DNA from 3 places in the Pseudorhodoferax sp. LjRoot39 genome. Region 3 is predicted to be linked to each of the others. Evidence: predicted binding sites of a transcription regulator. Region 3 holds the regulator's gene; each other region holds the start of a gene.

Region 1 (3,864 bases), 1.1 Mb from region 3:
CGCCGCGTGTCGGGGTTGAGCGTGGTGTCCCACAGCTGCTCCGCACTCATCTCGCCCAGGCCCTTGAACCGGCTGATGGTCCAGCTGCCCTCGCGAACGCCCTCCTTGCGCAGTTTATCGAGGATGGCGGTCAGTTCGCCAGCGTCCAGCGCGTAGGTCTTGGACGCGGGCTTCTTGCCGCGCGCCGGTGCGTCCACGCGGAACAGCGGCGGGCGTGCGACGAACACGTGGCCGGCCTCGATGAGCTTGGGGAAGTGACGGAAGAACAGCGTCAGCAGCAGCACCTGGATGTGCGAGCCGTCCACGTCGGCATCGGCCAGGATGCAGATCTTGCCGTAGCGCAGCCCCGACATGTCTGGGCTGTCGTTCGGGCCGTGCGGATCGACACCGACCGCGACCGAGATGTCGTGGATCTCGGTGTTGGCGAACAGCCGGTCGCGCTCCACTTCCCAGGTGTTGAGCACCTTGCCGCGCAGCGGCAGCACGGCCTGGCATTCCTTGTCGCGGCCCATCTTGGCGCTGCCGCCGGCCGAGTCGCCCTCGACCAGGAAGACCTCGTTGTGCGAGGTGTCGCGGCTTTCGCAGTCGGTCAGCTTGCCGGGCAGCACGGCCACGCCCGAGCCCTTGCGCTTCTCGACCTTCTGGCCGGCGCGCTGGCGCGTCTGCGCGGCGCGGATGGCCAGCTCGGCCAATTTCTTGCCGTAGTCCACATGCTGGTTCAACCAGAGTTCGAGCGCTGGGCGCACGAAGCTGGCCACCAGGCGCACGGCGTCGCGCGAGTTCAGCCGCTCCTTGATCTGGCCCTGGAACTGCGGATCCAGCACCTTGGCCGACAGCACGTAGCTGGCGCGCGCGAACACGTCCTCGGGCAGCAGCTTGACGCCCTTGGGCAGCAGCGAATGCAGCTCGATGAAGCTCTTGACGGCCGTGAACAGGCCTTCGCGCAGGCCGGCCTCGTGCGTGCCGCCAGCGCTGGTGGGGATCAGGTTGACGTAGCTCTCGCGCACCACCTGGCCTTCTTCGGTGAAGGCCACCGACCACTGCGCGCCCTCGCCTTCGGCGAAGGTCTCGTTGCTGTCGGCATAGCCCTCGCCCTCGAACAGCGGGATCACCGGGTCGGCGTTGAGCGTCTGCGAGAGGTAGTCGGTCAGGCCGCCCTTGTACTGCCAGGTCTGGCTGTCTCGGGTTTTCTCGACCGTCAGCGAGACCGTGACGCCGGGCATCAGCACGGCCTTGCTGCGCAGCAGGTGGGCCAGCTCGTTCATCGGCAGGGCTTCGCTGTCGAAGTACTTGGCGTCGGGCCACACGCGCACCGAGGTGCCGGTGCGGCGGTCGCCCTCGCCGGCCTTGCGCACGACCAGCGCCTCTGTCACGTCGCCGTCGGCGAACACCAGGCGGGCCACCTGGCCCTCGCGGTGGCTCGTGACTTCCAGGCGTTTGGCCAGTGCGTTGGTGACGGACACGCCGACACCGTGCAGGCCACCGGAGAAGCTGTAGGCGCCGCCCTTGCCCTTGTCGAACTTGCCGCCCGCGTGCAGGCGCGTGAAGACGAGTTCGATCACGGGTGCGTTCTCTTCGGGGTGCATGCCGAAGGGGATGCCTCGGCCGTCGTCGTCGATGCCGACGGAGCCGTCGGCGAACAGCGTCACGCGGATGCGCTTGCCGTGGCCGGCCAGGGCCTCGTCGGCCGCGTTGTCCAGCACTTCCTGGACCACGTGCAGCGGGTTGTCGGTGCGCGTGTACATGCCGGGCCGCTGCTTGACGGGCTCCAGGCCTTTGAGAACTCGGATGGAGGCTTCGCCGTACTGCGGCTGTGCCTTAGCGGAGGGTTGGGTTGCCATGGCGCGGGATTGTAGGGTCGTCCAACGACATCACTGGATGCAAATACAGAGAAGAGCACCTGGGCGACGGCAAGGGTCACGCAAAAACACTACAGTGCGCGCCCATGACAAGTACAACGAAGACCAGCCTCCCGCTGGCCCGCATCCTGATCTGCGGCGGCCTGATCGTGACGCTGTCCATGGGCATCCGCCACGGTTTCGGCCTGTGGCTGCAACCCATCACGCAGGCCAACGGCTGGACGCGCGAGGCCTTCGCGCTGGCCATCGCGGTGCAGAACATCTCCTGGGGCATCGCCGGCATCTTCGCCGGCATGGCGGCCGACCGCTTCGGTGCCTTCCGCGTGCTGCTGGTCTGCGCACTGCTCTACGCGCTGGGCCTGGTCGGCATGGCGCACGCCACGACGCCCTTGACGTTCTCGCTGTCCACCGGCGTGCTGCTGGGCATGGCCCAGGCCGGCACCACCTACGCCGTGATCTTCGGCGTGATCGGGCGCAACGTCTCGGCCGAGCGGCGTTCCTGGGCCATGGGCATCGCGGCCGCGGCTGGCTCGTTCGGGCAGTTCCTGATGGTGCCGGTCGAAGGCTTTTTGATCGCGCGCTTCGGCTGGCAGGAGGCGCTGGTGATCCTGGGTGCGGCCGCGCTGCTGATCGTGCCATTGGCCTTCGCGCTGCGCGAGCCGGGTTTCGCGGGCACGGCGCCGGTCAAGCGCGAGCAGACCATCGGCCAGGCGCTCACCGAGGCCTTCAAGTACCCGAGCTTCCAGCTGCTCATGGCCGGCTACTTCGTCTGCGGCTTCCAGGTCGTCTTCATCGGCGTGCACCTGCCCAGCTACCTCAAGGACCACGGCCTGTCGCCGCAGGTGGCCAGCTACGCGCTGGCGCTGGTGGGCCTGTTCAACGTGTTCGGAACCTATATCGCCGGCACCCTGGGCCAACGCATGCCCAAGAAGAACATCCTGTCCTTCATCTACTTCGCGCGCGCCGTGGTCATCACGGTGTTCATCCTGGCGCCGCTCTCGCCCACGAGCGTCTACCTGTTCGCCGCCACCATGGGCGTGCTGTGGCTGTCCACGGTGCCGCCGACCACGGCCGCCGTGGCCTCGATCTTCGGCATCCAGCATTTGTCCATGCTGGGCGGCTTCGTGTTCTTCTCGCACCAGATCGGCTCCTTCCTGGGCGTCTGGCTGGGCGGCTACCTGTACGACCGCACGGGCAGCTACGACGTGGTGTGGATGATCACGATCGCGCTGGGCGTGTTCGCCGGGCTCGTGAACCTGCCGGTCAAGGAAGCGGCGATCCAACGCGGCGCGGCGCTGAAGGCGACATGAGCATGGCGCATCTCCTTGCCCGGACCGCGGCCTGGTTGATCGCGCTGGCCGCCCTGGCCTGCGTGTTCGCGATGTACCTGCAGCCCGAGTTCATGGTGGGGCTCGCCAACCAAGTCTGGGCCTGCTTTTGAGCGCCGTCACGCCGCCCGCCCCGCTCCACCCGCCGTCGGCCTGGGTGCAACGCTGGGCGCACCTCATCCGGCCCGGCGGCCGGGTTCTGGACCTGGCCTGCGGCCAGGGCCGCCATGCCTACTGGCTGCACGCGCAAGGGTTCGCCGTCACGGCGGTGGACCGCTCGCCCGAGGCCCTGGCCAGCCTGGCGCCGCTGGCCGCTGCCGGGGCCGAAGTGCTGAAGGCCGAACTTGAAGACGGCCCCTGGCCGCTGGCGGGCCTCCAGTTCGACGCCGTGGTCGTCACCAACTACCTCTGGCGCCCGCGCCTGACCGAGGTGGTGGCCGCAGTCGGCCCCGGCGGCGTGCTGGTCTACGAGACCTTCGCATCGGGCAACGAGACGGTGGGCCGGCCAGCACGGCCCGAGTTCCTGCTGCGCCCGGGTGAGCTGCTGCAGGCCACCACCGGCCTGCGCGTCGTGGCCTACGAAGACGGCTTCCTGCACGACCATCCGCGCTTCGTGCAGCGCATCGCAGCGGTGCGCGAGCAGCCGGCGGAACTCCCGGCGCGGCACCGGCTCTGAC
Region 2 (3,864 bases), on a different contig from region 3:
ATGCGGTTGTGCCCCCGGCCGGGCGCACGTCCTAGCAGACGCGCACGCGCTCTGCAGTCGCGCGGCTACGCCTTCTCGGCCAGGTGGGCCCGACGGGCGACGTCCTGAAACTCTCGCAGAGGATCGCCTTGATCTCGACCTGCCGCGTCTTGCACAAGAAAGTCGTCAAGATGGGCACCGGCCGTCAAGGCCTCACGCAGCCAACGCGGACGGGGGCCTCGGCCTGTCCAGGCCTCGCCGGTCGCGGCGTTGCGGTACTTCGTCTCGATGTGCCGCGGCGTCCCCTGCGTGCGTAGCGGCAAGTCGACGTTCGGCGCTCGGAGGACTGCCGGAGCAGGCTCCGCCTTGTGTAGCGCCGATTCGACATCACGCAGCACGGTGGCCGGGCTCACCTGAAACTCGACCGCCAGCTCGGCAATGCGCCTCCTGGCGTTCTCTCGTTCCTGCAGCCAGGTCGTGTGCAGGAGCTGGTCGACCCTGGCCAGTTCAGTCTTCAGTTCATTCAGAGTCGTCATCGCAAAACAGTTTGGTGCAGAGCGGCATTTTCTCAGGCGGCGCGCCAGGTCAGCGCGCGACCTGCCGCCGCATGTGCCAGCGGCGATGCCGAGGCCCGCTGCAGGATGGACAGCGGCACAGCAGCTGCTGTGCATTGGGATCACGACATGGCAGCCACAGGCGTGCGGAAAGTGATGGACCAGCGGCGGCCCTTCACAGGCGGCACGCAGTGCTGCCAGCCCCACCGCGCTGCTCCCTCCATCTTGTAGATCGAGCGCGGCGCAACGGTCAGCTGCACGGCATGGCGCTTGGCTATTTCATCGGGCGGAAAGGGGCGGAACCGCAGCACGGCATCGTTGCCGAGCGAGACGCCGGCAACGACCTCGAAGTCGGGCACATCGCGATGCCAGCCCAGCGGCGTTCCCGGCGCGTACTCGGCCACGAGGACTTGCACCAACTTCTGCGGTGACACGCCCAGCCACGTAGCCACACGGTCACGCAGCGGCACCAGGCGCTGGTCCAGGGCAGGTGCGGCCGCAGCGTGTTCGTCTCGAAATCGTAGCTGCCGCCAAAGCTCATGACCTGGCGACGCGCGAGGTATTCCTTGTACTTCGCAGGGTGCAGCGGCAGCGTCCCGATCACTTCGAGCAGCTGGGCTTCTTCCGTCCGTGACAGGAAGTCGGGCTGGTACCGAAGGCCGGGGATCGCGCCGACGTCCTCGTCGGCAAACAGGTCGTTCTGCATCTTTGCGGATGACGTCGGCTGGCTTGCGGCATCGAATTCAACGCCGCCGACAGACACAGCCTTCTGATCGTGATACTGTATTGATGTACAGTTATTCTAGATCATGGCCGCCGTTCCTGCCTTCAACGTTCCACGCACCGCCAACGATGGCTGTGGGCCGCTGCAGCTCGCACGGCACGTCGCAGAAGCGATCTGGCGTGGCGATGAGCTCGGCCACCAAGTCGTTGAGACCGTGGCGTCGGGATGGACGGCGCTGGATGCGGAGCTGCCGGGTGGCGGCTGGCCGCGCCGTTCGGTCACCGAAGTCCTTGCGGCGCAGCCGTCCGTCAGCGAGTGGCGGCTTCTCACGCCTGCGCTGAGCCAAGTCGTTCAGGTTGGCGGCCAGGTCGTGGTCATCGGCCCGCCCCGACACCCGCACTTGCCTGGCCTGCAGCACATGGGCCTGGACGAGCGCCAATTCATCTGGATCGAAGCCGATGCTCCCGCAGAGCGGCTGTGGACCACCGAGCAGCTCATCAAGTCGAACGCGGCCGGGGCCGTAATCGCCTGGCTGCCGAAAGTCCGATCGGACCAGCTACGGCGGCTGCAGGTGTGCGCGCTCGCGTGTGAAGGGCCGGTGTTTCTCTGCCGCCCCGAGGCTGCACGACATGAAGCGTCCGCGGCGCCGCTGCGCGTCCACGCCGAGCCGGGAGACGACTGGGACCTCTCCGTGCGCATCCTCAAGCGTCGCGGGCCGCCGCACGAGCAGCCCCTGGTGCTGCCATCCATCCCCGGAGGCCTGGCCTCCGTGCTGACGCCGCGCATGCGGCGTTCGACATCTCCTGCTCGTCGCGAGGCCCCCCATGAGCTTGTGGGCAGCCCTGTTGTTGCGCTCCGACCCCAGCACGCCGCCATCGGATGAGCAGCTGCGCGGACTTTCGACATGGGCGCTTCAGTTCTCGCCGCGCGTGGCCATCGTTGAAGACGCAGTGGTGCTCGAGGTGGAGGGGAGCGTGCGTCTGCACGGCGGCCGCCGCGCGCTGCGCGACCGTATCGTTGGACAGGCTGCCGAACTGGACGCACGCCAGGTCGCCTGGGCGCCTACCAGCTTGGGCGCGATCGCTTTCGCACGCGCCGGCAAAGAGAACGGCGTACGTGGTCCGGTGACGGCCATGCTCGATGCGCTGCCGATGGATGTGATCGCAGCCGTGCGGCCGCACCTGACCACGCTGACGCAGCTGGGTTGCCGCATCCTCGGCGATGTGCGCGCCTTGCCGCGTGGCGGCATCAGCCGCCGCTTCGACAAGAGCTTGTTGCTGGCGATGGACCAGGCCTACGGGCTCAGGCCAGAAGCCCATGTCTGGGAAGTGCTGCCGGAGACCTTTCGCGCGCGGCAGGAACTGATGTCGCGCGTGGACACCGCTCCCGCGCTGCTGTTCGGTGCGCGCCGGCTCGTCATCCAGCTGTGCGGTTGGCTCGCGGCCAGGCACTCGGGCACCAGCGCCTTCGTCTTGCGATGGATGCACGACGCCATGCGCCCGCGAGGGGCAGGGGAGGGTGGCGAGCTGACCATTCGCACGGCCTCGGCGATGCGGGACCCGGAGCATTTGTGCCGACTGCTGGCGGAAAACCTGGCCAAGACCAAGCTGGCCGCGCCGGCGGGCGACATCGAGCTGGAAGCCTTGGACGTCCATCCCCTGGAGGAGCTCAGCAAGTCCCTGCTTCCTGATGCCGCCCAGTCGGGCGAGTCGATGACCTTGGTGCTGGAGCGCGTTGCGGCACGCTTGGGTCCGGACAAGGTTCGGCGGCCCGTGCTCGTGGAAGACCATCGCCTGGAGTGGCAGACGCACTGGCAGCCAGCTCCGCTGCCCTTGCCGAAGAAGAGGGCGCGGCGCAGCCGGTTTCCGCAGCCCAACTTCATCCTGCCGACACCGCTGCGCCTGGCCATGCGTGGCGACCAGCCGATGTACCAGGGTGTCCTGCAGCTGCGGGTCGGCCCGCACCGCATCGAAGGCGGCTGGTGGCATCGCATCAAGGACGTGGACGCCGAGACCACGGCCACGGTCGTGCGCGACTACTGGGTCGCGCGCAGCCCTCGGGCCGGCTTCCTGTGGGTCTTCCACGAGCATCTCGGCGGCGATGCAGCAGCCTGGTACCTGCACGGGTCGTTCTCGTGAGCACCGACCAGCGCACCGGCATTCCCGGCTATGCCGAGCTGCGGTGCATGTCCAACTTCAGCTTCCTGAAGAGCGCAAGTTGGCCAGAGGAGCTCGTCGAGCGCGCGCAAAAGCTGGGCTACAGCGCGCTCGCTGTGTGCGACGAGTGCTCCATGGCTGGAGCCGTACGCGCGCACGTCGAAGCCAAGGAGCGGGGCCTGCAGATCATCCACGGCAGCCAGTTCGCGGTCGACTGCGACGCGCCTTTCACGTTCATCGTCCTGGCCTGCAATCTGAAGGGCTACGGGGATCTGTGCGCGTTCATCACGGCCTTGCGAAGGAGTTCGGAGAAGGGCTCTTATCACTTGCGACTGGACGCGATCGACCCCGACGCGCTGCAGGATTGCGTGATCCTGGTCTCGCCGGATCGGAACTCTACGGATGCTCAGTTGGAGACGATCGCGCGCTGGCTGCTGTCGAATTTCATTGG
Region 3 (3,864 bases):
CTGTCGACGAGCACGGGCGAGGTCGCGGCGCTTCCGGAGCTGTCGCTGGTCGACATCGACCTGCCGCTGCTGGACGATGACGCGTTCGCCGAGGCGCCGGCATCGGCGCCCACCCCGATGGCCCCGCCCGCCAGCATGCCGGCCAGGTCCGACAAGCCCGAGATCGACAGCGGCCTGATCGACTTCGACCTGTTCGATCCGAACACCGAGGCGCGCATCGCGCCCAAGTCCACGCGCTGAGGTCCCGGGGGGCTACCGCCCCCTCGAGGCCTTCAGCGGCGTACCTGCAGTGAGCCCGGGTTGACGATGTTGGTGGGCGTGCCGCGGATGTAGTTCAGCACGTTGTCGAATGCGGCGTTGAAGTACATCTCGTAGCTCTGCAGTTCCACATAGCCGATGTGCGGCGTGCAGATGCAGTTCTCCAGACGCAGCAGCGCGTGGCCCTGCAGGATGGGTTCGCTTTCGAACACGTCGACGGCAGCCATGCCGGGGCGGCCGCGGTTCAGGCCGGCCAGCAGCGCATCGGGCTCGATGAGTTCGGCGCGCGAAGTGTTGACCAGCAGCGAGGTCGGCTTCATGCGCGCCAGGTCGTCGAGCTTGACGATGCCGCGTGTCTCCTCGTTGAGGCGCAGGTGCAGCGACAGCACGTCGCTGTTGGCGAACAGCTCCTCCTGGCTGGCCGCGATCTGGTGGCCGTCGGCCAGCGCGCGCTCGCAGGAGCCGGCCCGCCCCCAGACCAGCACGCGCATGCCGAAGGCGCGTGCATAGGTGCTGACGATCTGGCCGATGCGGCCGTAGCCGAAGATGCCCATGGTGCGTTCGCGCAGCACCGTGCCCAGGCCGAAGTTGGGCGGCATGGAGGCGGTCTTCATGCCGGATTGCTGCCAAGCACCATGCTTGAGGTTGCCGATGTACTGCGGCAGACGGCGCGTGGCCGCCATGATCAAGGCCCAGGTCAGTTCGGCCGGTGCCACCGGCGAGCCCACGCCTTCGGCCACGGCCACGCCGCGTTCGGTGCAGGCCGCCACATCGATGTGCGGGCCGACGCGCCCTGTTTGCGCGATCAGCTTGAGGCGGGGAAGTTTCTCGATCAGCGCCCGGTTCAGGTGGGTGCGTTCGCGGATCAGCACAAGGATGTCCGCGTCACGCAGCCGGACCGACAACTGTCCCAGGCCCTTGACGGTGTTGGTGTAGACCTTGGCCGCATAGGGTTCGAGCTTGGCTGCGCATTCGAGCTTGCGCACCGCGTCCTGGTAGTCATCGAGGATCACAATGTTCATGCGGCCATTGTGCCTCGCGCCCCCATGGCGCCAGGGCGCCAGCGGGTATGGCGCCCACGCTGGGCGCTGCTCCCATGCCGCGTCGTCAGTGCCGTGTGGACGCGGATTCCACTGCGGCCAAGCGGTCCAGTTCTGCGCACACATCGGCCATGCGGCCGGAGATGACCATGCGGCCCGCCGCCGTGCGGGGTTGGTGCGGCTCCAGCACGCGCAACACGCGCAGGGCCGGTGTGGGGCGGGCCACGGCGGGCACCACCTGCAACGACCGGCGGCGCAGCCGCTGCTGCAGGCGGCCCGCCAGCCGCGGACCGAACTCCTCAAACCACTGCGGCAACCGGGCCACGCGCACGGCGGTCAGCATTGCGATTCCCATTTCAAACTCCTTCCGTCCATCGGGCGGATTGGGGCAGGATTGGTTGAAAGGCACAGCACCAGGGTTGCCGCGCGCTGCGCGGCGGACGCCCGCCACCTGACACTGTGCGAAAAGGCTTGGGGGCCTACATCAGCATGGTGTTGCGGATCAGCCCCACGGCCAGGCCTTCAATCTCGAAGGGGTCGCCGGGCTCCACGAAGATGGTGGGGTAGTCGGGGTTCTCGGGGTGCAGTTCGATGCTGTCGGCGGTGCGCTTGTAGCGCTTGACGGTGACATCGTCGCCGAGTCGGGCCACGACGATCTGGCCGTTCTTGGCATCCTTGGTGGCGCGCACGGCGAGCAGGTCGCCGTCCATGATGCCGGCGTCGCGCATGGACATGCCGCGCACCCGCAGCAGGTAGTCGGGCTTGTGCTGGAACAGGCTGCTTTCCACGTAGTAGGTCTGGTCCACGTGCTCCTGCGCGAGGATGGGCGAGCCCGCTGCCACGCGGCCGATCAGCGGCAGGGCCAGTTGCGCCAATTCCTGCAGGGGCAGCGTGAACTGCTTGCTGCGGCGTTCGTTGACCGAGCGCAGCATGTCACTGCGCAGGCGGATGCCGCGCGAGGTGCCGCTCACGAGTTCGATGACGCCCTTGCGCGCCAGGGCCTGCAGGTGTTCTTCTGCGGCGTTGGCGGACTTGAAGCCCAGTTCGGCGGCAATCTCTGCACGCGTGGGCGGGGCGCCAGTGTTCGCGATGGCGGCCTGGATCAGTTCCAGGATCTGTTGCTGGCGTGCCGTGAGCTTGGCCGGAAATGCAGAAGAGGCGTCTGGCATGGCAGTTCCTTGTGCGACGTGGTACAGCTACCCTATGGGCTGGAGCGACACAGTGGTCTGTGTAAATTTCCAGTACCTGTATTTTCAATCAGTTTCTACAAGCATGCAAGCACCAGACGTATTTCCAGGGGCATCCCCGCGCACGCTGCTCGTCCTGGGCTCGGGCGGAACCATCGCGGGCCTGGCGCCGCGTGCGGGCGACACGCTGGGCTACCAGGCGGCCCAGGTCGGCGTGGCGCAGCTGTTGGCGGGCTTCGAGGCGCCGCCCGGCTGTGTGCTGCAGGTCGAGCAGGTGGCGCAGATCGACAGCAAGGACATGGATGCCGCGGTGTGGCTGCGGCTGGCGCAGCGCTGCGCCGAGGCACTCGCGCGCGACGATGTGCAGGGCATCGTGATCACGCACGGCACCGACACGCTGGAGGAGACGGCCTACTTCCTGCAGGCGGTGCTGGCGCCGGCCAAGCCGGTGGTGCTGGCGTGCGCGATGCGGCCTGCCAACGCGGCCATGCCGGACGGGCCGCAGAACCTGCGCGACGCGCTCGCCGTGGCGGCGCAGCCGGGTGCGCACGGCGTGGTGGCCGTCTGTGCCGGCGTGGTGCATGCAGCGTTCGACGTGCGCAAGGTGCACGGCTACCGGCTGGACGCCTTCGGCTCGGGGGACGCCGGCCCGTTGGGCTATGTGGAGGCGGGCGCCTTGCGCCAGTTGCGGGACTGGCCGCAGACCGTGCCCACGGCCGGACTGCTGGCACGGCTGCCGGCAGTGCCGCAGGCCTGGCCGCGGGTGGAGATCGTGTTCAGCCACGCGGGCGCGAGCGGCGCCGGTGTCGATGCGCTGGTGCGCGACGGCGCGCGCGGCATCGTGGTCGCTGCAACCGGCAATGGCAGCGTGCACCATGCATTGGAAGCGGCCCTGCTGCGCGCACAGGCAGCGGGCTTGCGCGTGCTGCGCGCCAGCCGCTGCGAGCAGGGGCGGGTGATGGGAGGAGGGGGCGACGCGCTGCCCGGGGCCGGGGCGCTGTCGCCGGTCAAGGCGCGGATCCAGCTGCAGCTGGACCTGCTGGGCGCCTGACTCAGGCGGCCAGGGCCGCGAGTGCGCGCGCGGTGATCTCGTCCACGCTGCCGGTGCCGTCGATCTTGCGGTACTTGGGCGCGTGGGCCGGGTCGTCCTTGGACCACTGGGTGTAGTAGTCGATCAGCGGGCGCGTCTGCGCGCTGTAGACGTCCAGGCGCTTGGTCACGGTGGCCTCGCTGTCGTCCTCGCGCTGCACCAGCGCCTCGCCCGTCACGTCGTCCAGGCCTTCGACCTTGGGCGGGTTGAAGCGCACGTGGTAGACGCGGCCCGATGCCGGGTGCGAGCGGCGGCCGCTCATGCGTTCGATGATGGCGTCGAAGGGCAC

Evidence for each region. The regulator LexA, encoded in region 3, represses DNA repair genes until DNA is damaged. The targets are predictions, from matches to a motif close to ACTGTATNNNNATACAGT.
Region 1: the regulator LexA is predicted to act here: its motif matches at 1,874-1,891, upstream of ACSQ4M_RS30280 (DNA topoisomerase IV subunit B).
Region 2: the regulator LexA is predicted to act here: its motif matches at 1,314-1,331, upstream of imuA (translesion DNA synthesis-associated protein ImuA).

Annotation. Positions count from the first base shown of each region.
Region 1 is NZ_CAXUQL020000001.1:6,482,996-6,486,859, forward strand. Features, by position in the region: gene ACSQ4M_RS30280 (DNA topoisomerase IV subunit B) at 1-1,841, opposite strand, end outside; gene ACSQ4M_RS30285 (MFS transporter) at 1,946-3,169, shown strand; gene ACSQ4M_RS30290 (hypothetical protein) at 3,172-3,300, shown strand; gene ACSQ4M_RS30295 (class I SAM-dependent methyltransferase) at 3,297-3,863, shown strand.
Region 2 is NZ_CAXUQL020000002.1:184,176-188,039, forward strand. Features, by position in the region: gene ACSQ4M_RS35985 (SOS response-associated peptidase family protein) at 1-35, shown strand, start outside; gene ACSQ4M_RS35990 (H-NS histone family protein) at 66-515, opposite strand; gene ACSQ4M_RS35995 (alpha-ketoglutarate-dependent dioxygenase AlkB) at 656-1,003, opposite strand; gene imuA (translesion DNA synthesis-associated protein ImuA) at 1,343-2,140, shown strand; gene ACSQ4M_RS36005 (Y-family DNA polymerase) at 2,082-3,395, shown strand; partial or broken gene ACSQ4M_RS36010 (error-prone DNA polymerase) at 3,443-3,864, shown strand, end outside.
Region 3 is NZ_CAXUQL020000001.1:5,357,835-5,361,698, reverse strand. Features, by position in the region: gene ACSQ4M_RS25005 (hypothetical protein) at 1-240, shown strand, start outside; gene ACSQ4M_RS25000 (D-2-hydroxyacid dehydrogenase family protein) at 273-1,280, opposite strand; gene ACSQ4M_RS24995 (hypothetical protein) at 1,366-1,653, opposite strand; gene lexA (transcriptional repressor LexA) at 1,778-2,467, opposite strand; gene ACSQ4M_RS24985 (asparaginase) at 2,571-3,536, shown strand; gene adk (adenylate kinase) at 3,538-3,864, opposite strand, start outside.